DNA from 2 places in the Paenibacillus sp. P4_E11 genome. Region 2 is predicted to be linked to the other one. Evidence: a T-box and tRNA genes for the amino acid it is inferred to sense, from the RefSeq annotation. Region 2 holds a T-box; the other holds one or more tRNA genes.
The links. The T-box of region 2 lies ahead of leuS (leucine--tRNA ligase). A T-box ahead of a tRNA ligase gene usually reads a tRNA of that ligase, here a tRNA-Leu.
Positions count from the first base shown of each region.

Region 1: it has a tRNA-Leu gene. The T-box ahead of leuS (leucine--tRNA ligase) is inferred to sense a tRNA for this amino acid. The anticodon was not compared.

Region 1 covers NZ_JBFUIX010000061.1:6,635-15,529, forward strand. The annotation lists gene AC1DWB_RS21315 (SDR family NAD(P)-dependent oxidoreductase) at 1-578, opposite strand, end outside; gene AC1DWB_RS21320 (DUF6220 domain-containing protein) at 595-969, opposite strand; gene AC1DWB_RS21325 (response regulator) at 1,169-1,390, shown strand; tRNA gene AC1DWB_RS21330 (tRNA-Leu) at 2,008-2,091, opposite strand; gene AC1DWB_RS21335 (adenosylcobinamide amidohydrolase) at 2,163-2,885, opposite strand; gene AC1DWB_RS21340 (hypothetical protein) at 2,924-3,136, opposite strand; gene AC1DWB_RS21345 (hypothetical protein) at 3,313-3,639, opposite strand; gene AC1DWB_RS21350 (xanthine phosphoribosyltransferase) at 3,725-4,294, opposite strand; gene AC1DWB_RS21355 (hypothetical protein) at 4,651-5,400, shown strand; gene AC1DWB_RS21360 (DedA family protein) at 5,555-6,163, opposite strand; gene AC1DWB_RS21365 (YkvI family membrane protein) at 6,345-7,388, shown strand; gene AC1DWB_RS21370 (hypothetical protein) at 7,308-7,763, opposite strand; gene AC1DWB_RS21375 (hypothetical protein) at 7,788-8,060, opposite strand; gene AC1DWB_RS21380 (EamA family transporter) at 8,203-8,895, shown strand, end outside.
Region 2 covers NZ_JBFUIX010000029.1:8,761-17,655, reverse strand. The annotation lists gene AC1DWB_RS13445 (hypothetical protein) at 131-991, shown strand; gene AC1DWB_RS13440 (hypothetical protein) at 1,575-2,528, shown strand; gene AC1DWB_RS13435 (hypothetical protein) at 2,634-3,143, shown strand; gene AC1DWB_RS13430 (hypothetical protein) at 3,210-3,656, opposite strand; gene AC1DWB_RS13425 (hypothetical protein) at 3,829-4,158, opposite strand; gene AC1DWB_RS13420 (hypothetical protein) at 4,917-5,186, shown strand; T-box leader at 5,321-5,586, shown strand; gene leuS (leucine--tRNA ligase) at 5,656-8,127, shown strand; gene comER (late competence protein ComER) at 8,316-8,895, opposite strand, start outside.

The DNA.
Region 1 (8,895 bases), on a different contig from region 2:
ATGACACCGGGAGTGATGGCATTGACGCGAATGCCTTGGCCGGCGAATTCCTTGGCGATGTTCTTCGTAAAGGCGAGCATCGCCGCCTTAGCCGATGCGTACAGTGCGACGCCGGGACCTCCGCCGATGTGGGCCGCGAGCGAGGCAATATTCACGATATTGCCTTTTTTCTTTTCCGCCATCGCGGGCAATACGGCCTTGGATAAAAACACGCTAGACTTGAAATTGGCATCCAGCATCTCATCGTAATAATCTTTCGTCAGTTCGAACATCGGTACCCGGCGGCTCATCTGGCCGGCGTTGTTCACCAGGATGTCGACGGAAGCGCCGAACGCGGTTCGAACCTGATCGGCCAAGGCGTTAATTTGGTCAAGCTTCGTCAGATCGGCTTGAAAGGCCGCGGCCTTGCCCCCCTCCTCCCGGATGACGCGAACTGACTCGTCCGCGCCTTCCCGATTCCGCATGTAATGGACCGCGACGATCGCTCCTTCGGACGCAAGCCGTCGCGCGATCGCGCTTCCGATGCCTCCGCTTCCTCCTGTTACGAGCGCCAGTTGTCCGTCTAAACGTGTATTCATCGTTTAACCCTCCTCTTCAGCTTGTCGCTTGAATTTCTTTCGGATTGTTTTTTACCGTTTGGACCGAACCCCAGAACAACACCAAAGCGACTACCGGGTGCAACGCCGCGATTAAGCCGGCCGACGAGAAAACTTGAATCGACAGAAACTGGAACACGACGAGCGCGAACAGTCCAAGACTCACCCAACGTTTACGCCCCTTGATTCCGCCGACGAAAGTCAGCAGGTACATAAGCAGGGGAGCCAGGGCGAATATTTTGATGAACGATTTGTGCGTCTCCCAATTCGTAGCATCCGAGAAAGTGGCCATTCCGGCGATAAATACTTGTGCCACAATACAGGCTAAAAATACCCAAGCCAATATTTTGAAAATGAATCCCCCGACTTGCATGCGCTTTTCCTCCCTCCCGCAGTGATTTCGCATATCGACATTGCTAACGATAACCTGCGAATATCACAAAACACTGAGCGAAAAAGTCACAAAACGCTCAACATGCGGTTACATTCCGCTCAATCGGGATACGGGCTAGGGTGGATATGCTATAAAGGTGCCAATTCAGGATCATCTGCGCTAATTTGGAGGAAACAACATGAATATGAAACGCACGGTATTGATCGTCGACGACGATATAGAAATCGCCGAATTAATGAGGGATTATCTCGAAGACGAACAGTTCGAAGTCTTGGAAGCATCTAACACCGCTCAAGCGATAGAAGCATTGGAGTGCAACCGGGTCGACTGCATTTTGCTGGACGTGATGATGCCCGGCCAGAGCGGGCTGGAGCTTTGCAGGCAAATTCGGAAAACGTAAGATACGCCGATTCTATTCTTTAGCGCGCGCGGCTAGGACATGGACAAGATCAGAGGCCTCAGCTTGGGCGGCGACGATTATATCGTGAAATCCGCGGCGTATGTGAATGAGACACCCATGGTATGTTAGATCAAAAAGAAAAACCCTTCCTAAGAAGAGTTTCATTTGAGGGTATGGTGCGGTCAAGAGGACTCGAACCTCCACGGTATTGCTACCACACGGACCTGAACCGTGCGCGTCTGTCAATTCCGCCATGACCGAGGATTTCCCCGATGTTATAAGTGTCATTCTCATGTCCAAACAATCTTATTGTGAAATTACGCCGAGAAAACTGTGCCAATACTTCTCTTTGGAAAGGGATGCTTGTTCTCCCTCAAGGGCGCTCAACAATAACATTTCTTCTTCCGGATCGGTTACTTCGTAATACCCGGATGGATTGACTTCCTCAACTTCAAAAAGAATAAATGTGACTTCCAATATGGATGTACATGTCACCGCTTGAAATGGCATTGAAAAGTCACAAGGAATTTAAGCTAAAGTAACATATTATTTATTACTTTTCCGCAAAACAATAAACTCTCCAAGATCACTTGGAGAGTTTATTCCATCGCTTATGATGCGGTCGAGAGGACTCGAACCTCCACGGCTGTTACCCCACTAGAACCTGAATCTAGCGCGTCTGCCAATTCCGCCACGACCGCATGTTGTCTTTAGCGGCGACAAGAAACAATATATCACATCTTCACAATCGATGTCAACAACCGATACAAATTTATTTGGCAGCCGCGCGTTGCCGCATCACTTCCAAGTAATCCAGCGCCGCTTGTTTCCCGGCGTCGTACACCGTTCTACCGATCAAATAACCCAGTCGTGTGGCTGTACCCGCATAAGAATAGCTCCTCCCCCGATCCGTCGCAGCAATCACAACCGCATCAGTCGTAGTACCGGTGGCGAGACGTCCGTCCGTACCGACGGTGATAACTAGATCCTGCAGCAGCGCTGTCTTTGCTTCCGTCACGGTAATGACCGCGTTGACCATGGCTGCGTCGCTTAGCTGGCCGTCCACCAGGACGATGCAGTTGATCGTCCCTGGATACAACCGATCGGTATCCGCGCAATCGCCGGATCTAGCCGTGTTGCCGAGCCCGACAGTTACCCACGAGCAGACGCTAAGCTCCTCCAGCGTCATCAGGCATCGGCCGGCGTGATCGACCCACGCGGCGGTCAACATACCTACGGACTCATCGGCTGGATAACCCGCCCTTTGCAGAAACTGCTGCATTTCCTCTGCTGGGTCATCGCTCATGTATGATTTGGGTACTTGTCGGTTCATAATAAACCGACTGCTTGAGAATCCGCCTCCCCATATGGAGGAATTCAATGTTTTCAATGGATACTCCGAAACAACACACAGTACCGGACTGTCCAGCGTTTCAATCAGGCCATGCTTAATCCCCGGGAAAGCATCTAATTCCAAGATGGGCCATTGCCCCATCGTATTCACTCCTATCCCATCACGTTCAACAACTAGAATTACTCCGGTTCGTTGCGATCGTGAGCTGTCGGCTGATACTTGTAGGTTCGCGCCAACTTAACGATCTTCCGGTTCGACTTGCGCACCATTACCGTCTCGTCGTCCCACGCTACAACGAAGCCCCGTACGTCATTCTCCGGCTCTGAATCTCGAACCACCCTGATCTTTGTGCCGTTCAGCCGGTACTCATCCAATTGCTCGTCCGTAATCATCGTTCTATGCTCCTTCCATTCCCGTGATCAAGGATAATCGCCTGACGGCGTCCTGACGCCGTGCGTTTACCGAGACGATGAACAATCAGCGAAGTTATACTTTCTGAATCGTACAAAAAAACGAACAGGACCGACAATGGCCGCCGCCACCTCGTCCTGTCCGCCTTCTATGATGATCAGCCTACATGTTCTTTGGAATCATTCTTCTCATACCAATCATCCAACACCTTGCCGGACATAACACGGCTTTCGACATAATCGACCTGTTGCTGGGTAAACATAGGCATCCATTCAATGGATAATTCCTTGCACAGCTTGACGATAGTCAATAGCTCCGACCACGCCACATAACGTTTATACCAGAAAAACTGAGGATGCTCGATCATATAGGGGTACAAATCATCAAACTCTGTGTGTTTACAATCGAGAGCACGCTCAAAATGAACCTTCGCTTCAGACAACTTGGTCTTCATGTAATCCGTAGATACTTGCTCATTCCCCATACCGATGCCTCCTCTCTAACGCATACATTTATTATAAATGAAAATGCACGCGTAGGAAAGATTCCAATTCATCTCAGTTTTGAGTTTAGAGGAAGCGTACCTCACCCTGATCAAGAGATTGAATTTGAACTAACGATTCCAACCGAATACCGCTTTCACGGATCGTACGCGCTCCGGCTTGGAAGCTTTTCTCAATGACAATACCAAGTCCGACCAGCGTAGCTCCAGAACGCTCGATGACACGTATCAGGCCGCGTGCAGCATCACCGTTCGCGATAATGTCGTCGATCAGCAAGACACGGTCTTCAGGTCCAAGGACGCGCTTCGATACGAGAATGTCCGTTACAATCCCTTTAGTAAAAGATGGAACCCGCTCGGCATACACTTCGGTCTCCGTCGTCAGCGTCTTCTTCCTACGAGCGAATACGAGTGGAACACCAAGCTCCAGTGCCGTAGCGAAGCCTACGGTAATTCCGGAAGACTCAATCGTCAGCACCTTCGTAATCGATTGTTCACGGTATAGCTTGGCGAATTGCTTGCCCATCTCCATAATAAACGGTGGATCCACCTGATGATTCAAGATCGTATCCAAATTCAACACATGATTGGACACGATGTTACTTTCTTGTATGATTCTTCTTTTCAGTTCTTCCATGTGATTCCTCCTAAAGCAATGTGGTTCGTGCGCTAAGCCCAAAGATGTTTCCTTTCCGTTAAAGTACCACATTCAAGAAAGAACATTCAAGAGGAGCTTACGAATTGGATTTCAAAATAATATAAAAAAGATGCAACTATTTTCCAATTACAATCGTCTTAATTAGTGAATACAACGTAAATGGTGCAATTTCATTGATACATATCGCTTCAAGTTCAACGAGTTGCTTTTATACTCATAAATCATCTGATTTGCGAACATTTGGTCTTTGTCGGAATTACTTCGGCGGAGTATGATGGATTGGTGCTTGTTGTTCAACTACAAAGAGATGCTTATACCGGAGAAGGAGTCCCATTATGAGAAAAAACCAGGTTGTGCAGTTGACAATGGCCGCCGTGCTGCTTGGAATGACAGCGGTAATCGGTGGTTGCAGCGGCGGTAACAAGGCGGATGACCCGCCAATAGAGCACGCCGAACAGACCGGGGTCAAGCTTATACCCGCCACACCACAAACAACAGACCGCCTGCTCGAACAGGTTCCTAGCAAGCCAACAGGTACCGAACCGCCTGATGCAGCGAATGGCGGACTTCAAACCGCTTCGGGCAACGGAACAGCGGGTGCGGACAACACTCCACCTGCAGGCAAGAATGTAGCAACATCTTCCGACAAATCGGTCCCTGACAGCAAGACCGCTCAACCTCCTGCAGTAGAGGCCTATTCGGTGAAGAAACCGACACTAATGGGGATTTCCTTAACGGACACCATCACAACCGTAACACAGAAGCTCGGAAAACCAACGGACGATTATTCCATGGACGATGAGGATGATCCTATCCTGGTCTATGAATATAACGGGTTCCTGATCGGCTTCAACAAAGTGCGGAACGTGCAGTTTGTGGAGATCACAACGAATGATGTCGATCCCGGATTGAACGGTTTGAAGCTAGGGCAGAACGTCAAGGATGCTGTTCAAGCACTCGGTAAGCCGGACACAAACAATAAGTATGCCTTATCCTACAAAAACGGTGGCACGATATTGAAACTCGATATCGACCCGACAACGCAAAACATCCTATCCATTAAGCTGTTCGCCGAAACCAAATAATATTCGACCAAGGAAAAACGCCTATCGGCGTCCTTTGACGCCGTGCGTTTGCCGAGACGATGAACAATCAGCGAAGATTTACTTTCTGAATCGTTAAGAATAAACCCCCTCACCTTCACAAGATGAACGGTAAGGGGGTTTTTGCTACTTCCAATCAACGCAGGGAACTGCCTTTTTTACGAAATCGCAAGAATAAAACAAGGGCTAACAGGATGACTGCAAGGGCAACAGCCAGACCTCGGCCCAAGTACAGATGAACAAGATCCATGACGGACTCCCAATTCCTCCCTATTATTCTCCCCAGTGTGATGAAGGTGAAGCACCACACAATCGCCCCGCTTCCGGAAAAGACAAGATAGCGCCAAAACCGCATGCCGCTCATTCCCGCCAAATAACAGGTTAAATGACGGACACCGGGCACGAAATATCCGAAGAAAATCGCCCAAACTCCGTATTTCTGAAACCATTTCTCTGCTCTTGCCAAGCGAGCAGGGGTCAGATGAAACCATTTTCCGAACCGGTCCAGAAAAGGCTTACCGACTCGACGACCGATCCAATAACTGATCAGCATCCCCGACATACTGCCTGCAAAGCTGACCGCTACGGAAGAACCGAACGACAAATGACCAAATGCGGTGAGTGAGCCCACAAACGTCATCAGGGTCTCGTCCGGGATTGGTAGTCCAATGATGCCTAACGCTAGCAATCCGAATAAGGCCATGTATCGGTATGTCCATATTAAATCTAGCACCAATTGCTGCAAAGGCCGCACGCTCCGTATTCAGGTATCGTCCTGCACGTATTATAAAAGATCGACCCGGCTTGTGCAAACCGGATATAACGATTGTAGTCCTTTTTTCAATACGCGCAACATAACTTGTACTAACAGCTAGGAACTGCATACGCCCTACTTCACAAACCATTCGAAGGACGTGCATGCCGGCATGAAATCTTGGGGAACCGTCTTGCAAATCGCATTCACCTATATCGGGACAATCGTCGGAGCCGGTTTCGCCACGGGACAGGAAATCTTGCAGTTCTTCAGCCGTTATGGCTGGATGGCAACACTTACGATCGGACTGGCGGGCATCCTCTTCATCTGGCTCGGCACGAAAGTGATGCTGCTGGCTCATAAGATCAAGGCTGCGTCGTATGAAGATTTGAACCGCTACATATTCGGGCCCAAGCTGGGTAATGTGTTCAGTCTGTTCTCGTTGGTCGTCCTGTTCGGCATTAATGCCGTCATGCTGGCGGGGGCCGGTTCCGTCTTCCACCAGCATTTCAATCTGCCTTACCAATATGGGCTGATCTTGACTCTGTTATTCGCGTATTTCGTCGTAACCGGAGGGCTGAAGGCACTCATGATCGTCAACTCGTTCGTAGTCCCCTCCATGTTCCTTTTCAGCATACTAATGGTTGTATCGACCATCCAATCCCCGAACGCAGGCAACTGGATCACTTTTACCAGCGATTACAATCTCCTGCGCATATGGACGGCCCCCCTGCTCTATGTAGCGTTTAACTTGGCGACAGCCCAAGCCGTGCTTGTACCACTCGGTGCCGCGACAAACAACCCGCTCCTCTTGAAGCGGGGGGGATGGGTCGGCGGAATCGGCATCAGCTTGATGCTGCTGGGCGGACACTTCGCATTATCGTCGCAAATGCCCGGCATTGCTCAATTCGAAATCCCGATGACCCACCTCATCGCCCGTCTCGGCCAAGGTATTCAGCTTGCGTTCGTAGGTGTAATCTTCGGTGAAATATTCACGACGCTCATCGCCAACATATACGGACTGACGCTGCAATTGCAGCAGCGCAGCCGCCTCCCCTACAACGGAATCGTGCTTGGAATATTGCTGGCGAGCTATGTAGTCAGTCAAATCGGCTTCAGCACGTTGTTATCGACACTATACCCGATCTTCGGTATGGTCAGCATGATGTGGTTCGTCCGAATGATCCGCCCCCATGGAGCGGCTCCCCCGGTTTAGCCAGAGTAGGGTCAAGATTCGAACAAAAGCGAATATCATACCCATGGTGCAGAATATGAACCCGCATAACAGATAACCGTAATGATAGGGCGGGAACTGCTCTCGATCCCGTGCAACCGCGATCAGGTCGGTGAACAGGAAGACAGCTCCGGTACCGAACAAGAGAACGACCGCCCAGTCCCATACCATCCAGCGCTGCAGCAGCGCCATCGACTGCAACATACTCGGGCGACTCTCTGGCACGTTAGCGTCCGACTCCTCCTGCTGCGCAGGCGGTGACTTCCGTTCTTGATACACGAACCAAGCGGTGAATAGAGCCGCACCTGTAACGAACAACCCAATAAGGCTTGCGAATATGGCAAGAGCCGTATACATAACAGACCTCCTCCTTCAAGCCGATTAGCCGAGCATATAGACGAGCAGCCACGTTAGAAGAAAGGCAACAGGAGGAACAACCCACAGCAGTGTCGACATCATATTGTCGGACAACGGAGGGATCGACTTCCAAGCGGTCCGAGCCATGAATCGCATCCATGCCGCTGTATTGAAGAACACGACGTCCGCGTGGCCGCCCGTTACCTTCCCGTTCTCGCCGATTTCCATCCGGCCTTTCTTCCAGCCAATCTGGTAGGTGATTTCCCGCTTATGCGGTTTCTTATCCCCCTCCTGCATCTAGCCCATCCTCCCTTCACACGTCATACTCAGCTGCCGTACGGCGAATCTGCGAAACTTAATGCTCTCATTGTACTACACCTCCCCGCTGAATTGTAGTATGATACGAGAAGCTTAAGCGTTGACGGAAAGGATTTTGCTTATGATGTGGCTTGTATACGCCGGTCTTGCCGCCCTGTGCTTCGGGTTGCGCGGCATCTTATATCATTGGACTTCGCAGAAACCGATCGATCGTAATGTATTGTTGTTAGGCGTATACATCTGCGGTGCGCTGATCGCGGGCTTGTTCGCTGTCTTGCTGCACCAACAATGGAGTGTGGCGGTATGGACGGGACTATCGATGGGGTTGTTCTCCTTCATCTCCAATGCCGCCATGTTCAAGGGCTTCGCGGTGGGCAAGGCATCGTTGGTTGCCATCTTCACAGCACTGACGCCGATCGTGGTGGTCGGAATATCGTACGGGTTGTGGGGGGAGACGCTCAGCCTGCCGCAAAGTGCTGCCTTCATCATCATCCTGGCAGGTATTATTATGATCCGGTACTCCAACGACATTTCCTTGCGAAATTTAAAAGGCGCCCAATGGGCGCTCTTGGCCATGATCACATTCGGCCTGACAGATGTTTCTTCCAAGCAAGCGATGCTGTGGGGGGCTGATAAACTACCGACGTTATTCGTTATGTATGCGACTGGATCGGTGCTGTTCTTCATCTCCTGGTACAGAAAGAATCTGACGACACGCAGGGGATCGGTCCGCTTCACCAACACCGGAGAAGTTGCTGTAGCTGCGGAATCGCAACCGCCAACTGTCGGTGTGGGAATGCAGCCAGAGAATAAG
Region 2 (8,895 bases):
GCAAGGGTTTAGAGGGTATAGACGTGGAAGATAAGGATTCGCATTTTCATTGTAAAAAATGGATTTGAAAGGGATTTTCGAAAAGATGTAGAACACCTCCTAGTATGCAAGCAACTAGGAGGTGTTTTCAGTGGGTAGACCATGGCTTGGACAACTACTCACCTATGTCTCAACAGTATATGGAATTGGGGAAAAGATCAAGCAGGCGAAGGACGAAAGGAAAAAACCACAGATTCTGGCCTCGACCGTATTCCTCATCTTACTGCTTGGATTTCTGTTTCGCATGGAAAGCTTTAATCAGTTAAACGGTTGGCTTCGGTTAGGCCGGGTTCACAGGCTGTTGCCGAAAGGGACGCGGGTTCCATTCATTGACGCCATTTGGGAATCGCTGAGTACGTACGATCTTGGCGTACTCAATGAAGTGCATCAAGGTATCGTACAAAAGGCGCGACGAAACAAAGTCTTCCAGCAGGGAACTATTGGATGCTACGTAGTTGTTGGATTGGATGGCGTGGAGTTCTTTGAAAGCACAAAAAAGTGTTGCGAGCAATGTCTGAAGCGGGAGAAGGATGGCGTCACGCATTACTTTCATCGTGGAGTGGGTTGCTTGAGCGTAGGAGGCGACCCGCATATCCTGCTAGGGATGGAGGCTCTTCATCCCAAACAAGATGAATCGAATAAGGATGAGGGAGAACTGACGGGAAGCAAGCGATTACTGAGACGGCTGTATCAAGAGTACCATCACTTTGCGGATGTGGTGGTAGCGGATGCGCTATTTGCTAATACGCCCTTTATTCAAGTGGTGGAATCAATCGGGATGGATGCGGTGATCCGGATCAAGAGTACCCGAATGAAGGTCGTAATAGATGCACTCGGGCTGTACAAGGAACGTAAGACAGATAAACAGTGGACCGTAAGCGACAAGGTGCCCCGAGCCAAGCGAGTGAATCAACGAGGTCGACTCATCGAAATTCAAGCTTGGGATGATTGAGGAAGGATTTGACATGACGGGTCGGGACGACCGATTCGCTTTGTCCGGTTTGTAGAGACGGTAACGGAAACGGTCTTTTACGGGATGCCGCGTTGCGCCGCTGCAGTGCATCATCCGCGGGCGATTGAATCGATCCTTGCGATAATTGGAATTGAGTTCAACCTGTTCCAACTGTTTCTATTCCGGCACATCCAGGGCTTTCGGAACCTGCGAATCAGTCAGAGTATGGTCGTCGAAGAGTTACGAATCCAAGCTGTTGCCGTGGATAAACCCCTCCATCCTTTGCTAGAATGAGGCATGTCGACGACTGTCGGAACAGGTGGACATTTATCTTGGCGTAAGGAGTTAAGGCCTTACGTGTATTGAAAGTGCACTTATTACGAAGCGGTCGAGAGTATGTTGTCGAAAGTTTTTGTATCTTTGTCGATCAACCTTCCTTCAAATTCGCTTATCTCTCAACTGGGAACAAAAGCCGGAATCTCTGAGAATCAATAGATGTACTTGAAAAAAATACCAACATAAGTTAATATATAGTAAACAAGCGGTATTTTCCTTTATATGGTGATAACTTCTTTCTTATTAAGTGGTTGAAACGCTGCGCAGCTTTCAATATATAACTGGCCATATCCTAAACTCTTTTTCTGACAAAGAATTTGAAATTAATCCTGCTCTAAAAACCTATGTCTCAGAGCTTTCAAGTTATATTGGTTCAAAGCAAAAAATAACAAATGAAGAATTTGAATCATTTAAAAACAGAAAGTCCTATAAAGATGCTGTCGCAGCCCAAAATGAACTGAGCAATAAAAAATCAATTACTCAGTCTACATCAGACTCTGAGCAATTAAAGCGCATTGACGCCCTTGCCAGTGAGTACTATAATTACCAGAAAACTTATGGTTACCTTCCTAACACGTCAACCAATCTCGAAAATAGTTCAGTTGCCTCTACATTCAGTCCTATTTCTATACTTGCGTCTATTGGAATCTCTCATACAGAAGCATCACTTGCAGCAAGACTTGTTACCTTAGGCGGCATTGCAGCCATTGATGGTCCTCTTCCAGTTGGTGACTTTATCGCGTTAGTTACAGGTGCTTACGTAATAAGTTCATATGCCTTAGAATATATCACGGCTCAACCTCGAACAGCGCTGCCAGCTAATATAGGATCAAATGAAGGTTCACAATTTGCTCCAATTGTTGTGACTGCTCTTAATATCGTTGCTTTAGTTCGAGATGCTAGAAATAATGGCTGGGAGCATTTTGCAGCAACGAGGTATTGGGGCGAAGGAGGAGGAATACAGATTAACCAACAGATAACAGGATTCACTGCTATAGAACGTGCAAAAACGGGGTCAGATACTTTCAGTATTTCTTTCGTATTAGCGAACAGTGTTGCAAACTCGGCTGGTCTAGGAATACCGGTTCCGCATCAAGCCCATAATGTAGATAACCGTTACCCTAATAATTTACCTCATGTCCATCCCACTTATGTAGGTGGAACCCTTATGGCCGCCCATTGTTTTCATCCGAAATTTTGAATGAATCTCCGCAGCAATCGGAGAGGAGTTTGACCCACAACTCTTAAATATAGGATCACAGTGGCGCTTGTATAGCGCCATTGTGTTCAATGGAGTGATCGTTCAATGGATAGCGATGAAAAAAATAAAACAATTGAATTGGAAGTAGAAAATTGGCTAAAGGGCATAGATCAATTCACAACAAGACTTAATAGAGAAGCATCAATAAAATTAAGAGAAAGTCTGATCAATAAATTTGTAAATACTAGTCATCCGTATTACCCTATGTATCTTAATGGAGAAGCATGTTTTTTATGGGACATGCTCAAAGAAAACATTATAGATTCTATTGTCTACCACGATAAAAATGATATACTTAACCGTTACCTTGAACTGGGAAAAGTATATTTACAATGGGATTTTCATTTTCTTCCGATCGGTAAAGAGTACGTATTTGAAAGCAATTTTCATTCAATCGTATCCAACATATCACTCCTCCCACAAGATTTATACATTTTTAACGATTCTCTAGATTGGATTATTATACAGACCCATGAAGACTTGAATATTAATGGTGATAATTGGATGATAGTGGATCCTGACAAAAAACTACATGACCTATGTAGTTCGAGGTAAACCTTGGTAAAATCCCGGTTTCGGCGCAGCCCAAAGAAGCTAGATTATGCTTCGGCCCAAAAAAGTTCAATGAGTCTTGCAAATTCCTGCACCTGCACAATCAATTGAGATTCGCTGGATGCTCTTGTGGGTTTTCACGCGAACCTGACAACGAGTGTGGAAGAGGCAGCGAACCATTTTGCCGTGGGTGTAGCCTTCATCATCACTCGTTGTTTCTTTATTCAATTCAAAGAGCGCAACTGCCAATAAGGTTTCAACGGTAAATAATAGCTCGAAGTGGGCATGGTGATGCGCCTCGGATTCGGAATGGCATTTCTCAAAAACTAATTCCTGTTTGGCAGCTCGAAAGAACACTTCGATGCGCCAGCGCTTCCCATTGGATTGCACTACCTCTTTCGGAACGTCGTAGCGATTGCTGATCAATAAATAAGCACCTTTGTAAGTTGCAGGATCTTCGCCCTGTTCAGCTTGACCGGAATCCGATTCGGGGTGCTCATCTTCCTTCAATCGCATAGCAACACAGCAAGCAACCTGAAGGTATTATTGTTTGGTCACTTGCTTTCCTCTCCGATTAACAGTGGTGTAGGGTGCTTCATATAGATCCCCGGAATAGAAATGGAACTGAGGCCCGATGTCACTTGACGTGTCAATTCTTTAAAGACTTCACGGATCAGCATGACCGGAGTCAGCGGCACGAAACGTTCTCGGCTGTGTCAGGTTCAATGATTTTGCGGAGCAATGCAGTGTTACGCTTGGCCTTGGTGACCCAGTCAAAGTTGTTCTCCTCCAGGAACGAGAAGAAATATATGCAGAGATACCACCGATCCATCGCCTCCCACAATCGGAACGAAATGGATCCGCACAGCATGAGCAGCATTTGCTTGGCCAAATCTAATTTGGTAAGGCTTTCTCCTTTCGTCTCGGGCTTGTGCCAAATCCGGTAGAACAACGGATACTCCAGTCCGCTTTTCCAATCCGCTTGCAGGACGACCAGATTCGTTGCCCGCCCAGACATAGGCAAGAGTCATAAAGCCAGCCTAGAAACGGAAGAAGTTTGACATAAGGATGTGCGCTGTGGGTATCATCGAGATTGACGACGTCCCATCGGTAAGCGCAGTCTAGGTGTCTTGTTGTAAGCGCTCAACACGTTTTTTTCCAAACGACGACCATACGAAGCCTTTCGTAAAAAAACGGTTTAACGTATACTGAGCCAGCTTCCAAGGCTGAAACATAAGCCAGGACGGCTTTCCGTTGTGTCTCAAGATGCCGGATTGGGTTAGCAACAGAGAGAAGTCAAATCGATCCCACAGGCTCTTCAGGATAGGTGCTCCTGCACATACGCCGTGATTCAGTTCTTTAAACTTCGGTTTTTTGCAATGCTGACATTGTAAGACCACTATAATTTAGAAGATATACCCTATAAAAAGGTATCTTTCGCGATTATGGGGGAACTTCCAAAAAGTCAAGTTATTTTGTTGTTTTTCGCGTATTTATTGGAAATATTTCTGTACATTTTTAGTGTGGTGCCGGATTGCCAGTTAATGACGTGAACTGCATAGGTCATGAATCAAGCAGAACTTTCGGGACTGAAAATTTTTAACGTATGAATAATGCAGTAGGAGCATGGGATAGCGGAGGTAGACAGAGGTAAGCGAAAAGTCGCAATTTAGCTGAGAATTATGGGTTTGAAAGGAGTTTTTAATAAGATGTAGAACACCGATGGAAAGTTTCAACCAATTAATCGGATAGCTGCGGTGCGGGCGGTTTCAAAAGTTGCTGCCCAGTGTCCGCCTGCCGTTCATTGATGCGATTCGGGAATCTCTAGTCAGATACGACCTTAGCGTTCTGCAGCAAACGCATCAGCACATTATCCAGAAAGCGCGGCGTAATCACGTGTTTCAGCAAGGAACGATTGGCGGTCTTGTCGTAGTCGGGTTGGACGGTGTAGAGCTTTTCGAGAGTACGAAAAATGCTGCAGACATTGTTGACGCGGGAGAAAGACGCTCGATCTTTTTACTTTTTTGTCATTACTCACATCGCTAGAACTGCTTAGCTTAAAATTGGAAAATAAAGCCGAAATCTCTGAAGTGCTTACGATCTGCTTGACAACGACCGTGTTCCACCAGTATAATAGCAAGAAGATTTTATTGGGAATAACCGTCCCAATATTAAGATTAGCGAAGGCAGCGAATAGGAGTAGTAGTTGATTATCATCACACTAGAGAGTCGGCGGTTGGTGCAAGCTGACGGATGAGAACAACGAACTCACCTTGGAGCCAGAAGGTAAACCCGACACCGGATTGATGAAGCAACATTCGTCAGTTTCGCAGTCGGCTGAACCGGATCGTGTCCCCGCGTTAAGGGGTTAGAGTGGGTTGAAGGTGAAGTACGCCTTGAACCAACTAGGGTGGTACCACGGGAACTAGAACCTCTCGTCCCTAGCGTTATGCTAGAGGCGTGGGGTTTTTATTTTGTTAATTAAGCTTGTTACAAGTTACTGAAGGAGTCGAGAATCGTCATGACACAACCGGATCACGATCAACAGAAAGAAAGAGAACAAGGATACATTCCTCAGAAAATCGAACCGAAATGGCAACAGTATTGGGACGTCAACAAGTCGTTCAAGGTAGAAGAGAACTCGTCCAAGCCGAAATTTTATGCCTTGGATATGTTCCCCTATCCTTCTGGTGCAGGCCTGCATGTCGGCCATCCGGAAGGGTATACGGCTACCGATATCGTGTCCCGCTTCAAGCGGATGCGCGGCTACAACGTCCTGCACCCCATGGGTTGGGATGCGTTCGGCTTACCAGCTGAACAGCATGCGCTGGACACAGGCAAGCATCCCCGTGACATTACGTTCGTGAACATTGACAACTTCCGCAGGCAGATCAAATCACTTGGCTTCTCCTATGATTGGGACCGCGAGCTGAGTACGACGGATCCGGATTACTACAAGTGGACGCAATGGATCTTCATCCAGCTGTACAATCGCGGACTCGCTTATGTAGCGGAGGTTCCGGTAAACTGGTGTCCCGCACTTGGAACTGTTCTTGCCAATGAAGAGGTTATCGATGGACTGAGCGAACGCGGTAACCATCCGGTTGTTCGCAAGCCAATGYGCCAATGGGTGTTGAAAATAACCGAGTATGCCGAGCGGTTGCTGGATGACCTGGAAGAGCTGGACTGGTCGGAGAGCATCAAGGATATGCAGCGTAATTGGATCGGCAAGTCCAAGGGGGCGGAGGTTCACTTCGCGATCGAAGGACACGCCGGACAACAATTGACGGTGTTCACGACTCGTCCTGATACACTGTTCGGTGCCACTTACTGTGTACTGGCACCGGAGCATGAATTGGTGTCGGTCATAGCGACTTCCGAACAAGCTACAGCTGTGAAGGAATACCAGGACAAGGCGGCTCGGAAGAGCGACCTGGAGCGCACAGATCTGGCCAAGGATAAGTCCGGCGTATTCACAGGAGCTTATGCGATTAATCCGGTGAATGGCGTCAAGGTGCCGATCTGGATCGCTGATTATGTGTTGGCTGGATACGGCACAGGCGCCATTATGGCAGTGCCGGGACATGACCAACGCGACTGGGAATTCGCCAAGCAGTTCGAGCTGACGATTATCGAAGTCGTGAGCGGCGGCGACGTTGCCAATGAAGCGTACGCGGGTGACGGAGAGCATGTGAACTCCGGGCTGTTGGATGGCCTGAACAATGAAGCAGCCATTGCTAAGATGATCGAATGGCTGGAGTCGAATGGCAAAGGTCAAGGCAAAATCACATACCGGTTGAGAGATTGGCTGTTCAGCCGCCAGCGCTACTGGGGAGAACCGATTCCGATTCTCCATCTGGAAGATGGCACGATGAAGCCGGTGCCGGACGACCAGCTGCCGCTGCTGCTGCCGGAAGTGGACGAGATTCGTCCGTCTGGTACGGGTGAATCGCCGCTTGCCAACGTGACCGAATGGGTTAATACGGTCGATCCTGAGACTGGGAAGCCTGCACGCCGCGAGACGAACACGATGCCGCAATGGGCGGGAAGTTGCTGGTACTACTTGCGCTTCATCGATCCGCACAACGATCAGGCGCTGTGCTCGCCAGAGCTGCAGAAAGAATGGCTGCCGGTCGATCTGTACATCGGCGGAGCTGAGCATGCGGTGCTCCACTTGCTGTATGCCCGCTTCTGGCATAAGGTGCTGTACGATATTGGGGTCGTGAATACGAAGGAGCCGTTCTACAAGCTCGTCAATCAGGGTATGATTCTGGGCGAGAATATGGAGAAGATGAGCAAGTCGCGTGGCAACGTCGTCAATCCGGACGATATCGTGAATGAGTTCGGCGCAGATACGCTGCGTGTCTACGAGATGTTCATGGGACCGTTGGAAGCGACGAAGCCTTGGAATACGAACGGTGTGGAAGGCAGCTTCCGGTTCTTGAGCCGGGTATGGCGCTTGATTGTAACGGAAGACGGCGGATTGAATCCGAAAATTACGGTGGACGAAGCCGGCACTTCCGAGGCGTTCAAACGAACATGGCACAGAACGATCAAGAAAATTACGGAAGACATGGATGCTCTGCGCTTCAATACGGCGATCAGCCAGCTCATGATCTTCGTCAATGAAGCGTACAAGACCGAGCAGCTTCCGCTCGCGGCAATCAAGCAGTTCACACAGATGCTGTCGCCGATTGCACCGCACTTGGCCGAAGAGCTGTGGCAGCGTCTTGGCGCCAAAGAGTCGATCACTTACGCCGCTTGGCCGACTTATGACGAAGCGTTGACTGTCGACAACGAAGTCGAGATCGTCGTGCAAGTGAACGGGAAGATCGCTGACCGTGTGCTGATCGTGGGCGGTACCGATGAAGCGGCTATGCAAGAAATCGCACTTGGGCTGGAGAAAGTACAAGAAGCGATTGCCGGCCGATCGGTCCGCAAAGTAATTGCCGTTAAGGGCAAGTTGGTGAATCTGGTCGTTGGGTAATCGGAATAAACTTCGGAGCTTTTCTTCACTTTGTGGGGAAATGATGTTTTCGGGGCCCCCCGCAAAGTAATAGGAATACTCATCGGAGCTTTACTTCACTTTGTGGGGAAATAAATAAGCTTACCTGCCTTAGGGACAAGAGACGTTTCGTCCTCTCCCGGGCAGGTAAGCTTTCTTTTTGAAAAAAACTATTCCACGATCTTGCCATAGAACAAATTCTCGACCTTCTCCACGTCTTCATAATATTTGGCATGGGTAATGCCAATAAGACGGTTGAACATGCCATCGAGTTCTGTCGACATCAGCATAATGGCCGCCTCGGTTATACCTCCGGGGACCGACACGCGTTCACGCAACGACTCCGGAGTGAAACCACCTTCCGTTAACAGCTTGCCAGTGCCTAACAACATCTCGCAAGTAAGACGATTCGCTTCCTCGCGTGGGATGCCGGTTTCTTCAACAGCGGCGTCGATCAGCTTCTCCAGGAAGTAGGAGAGGAAGGCGGGTCCGCAGCTGGACAGATCGGAACTGATTCTTGTATAATCTTCCTTCACTTCCACCGGTGTGCTGATGGCGCGGAACAACTGATTGAGCATGGTCTTATCGTCGTGTGATATGAGCTTCCCGTAGATGCACAACATAGCGCCGCTCAATACATAATTCGTGATACTTGGAATCATTTTAACAACTTTGCAATTCAATAAATGTTCCAGATGCTTGATCAGAACAGGGCTCGTGATCGATACTACAATCTGGCTGGGAACAAGC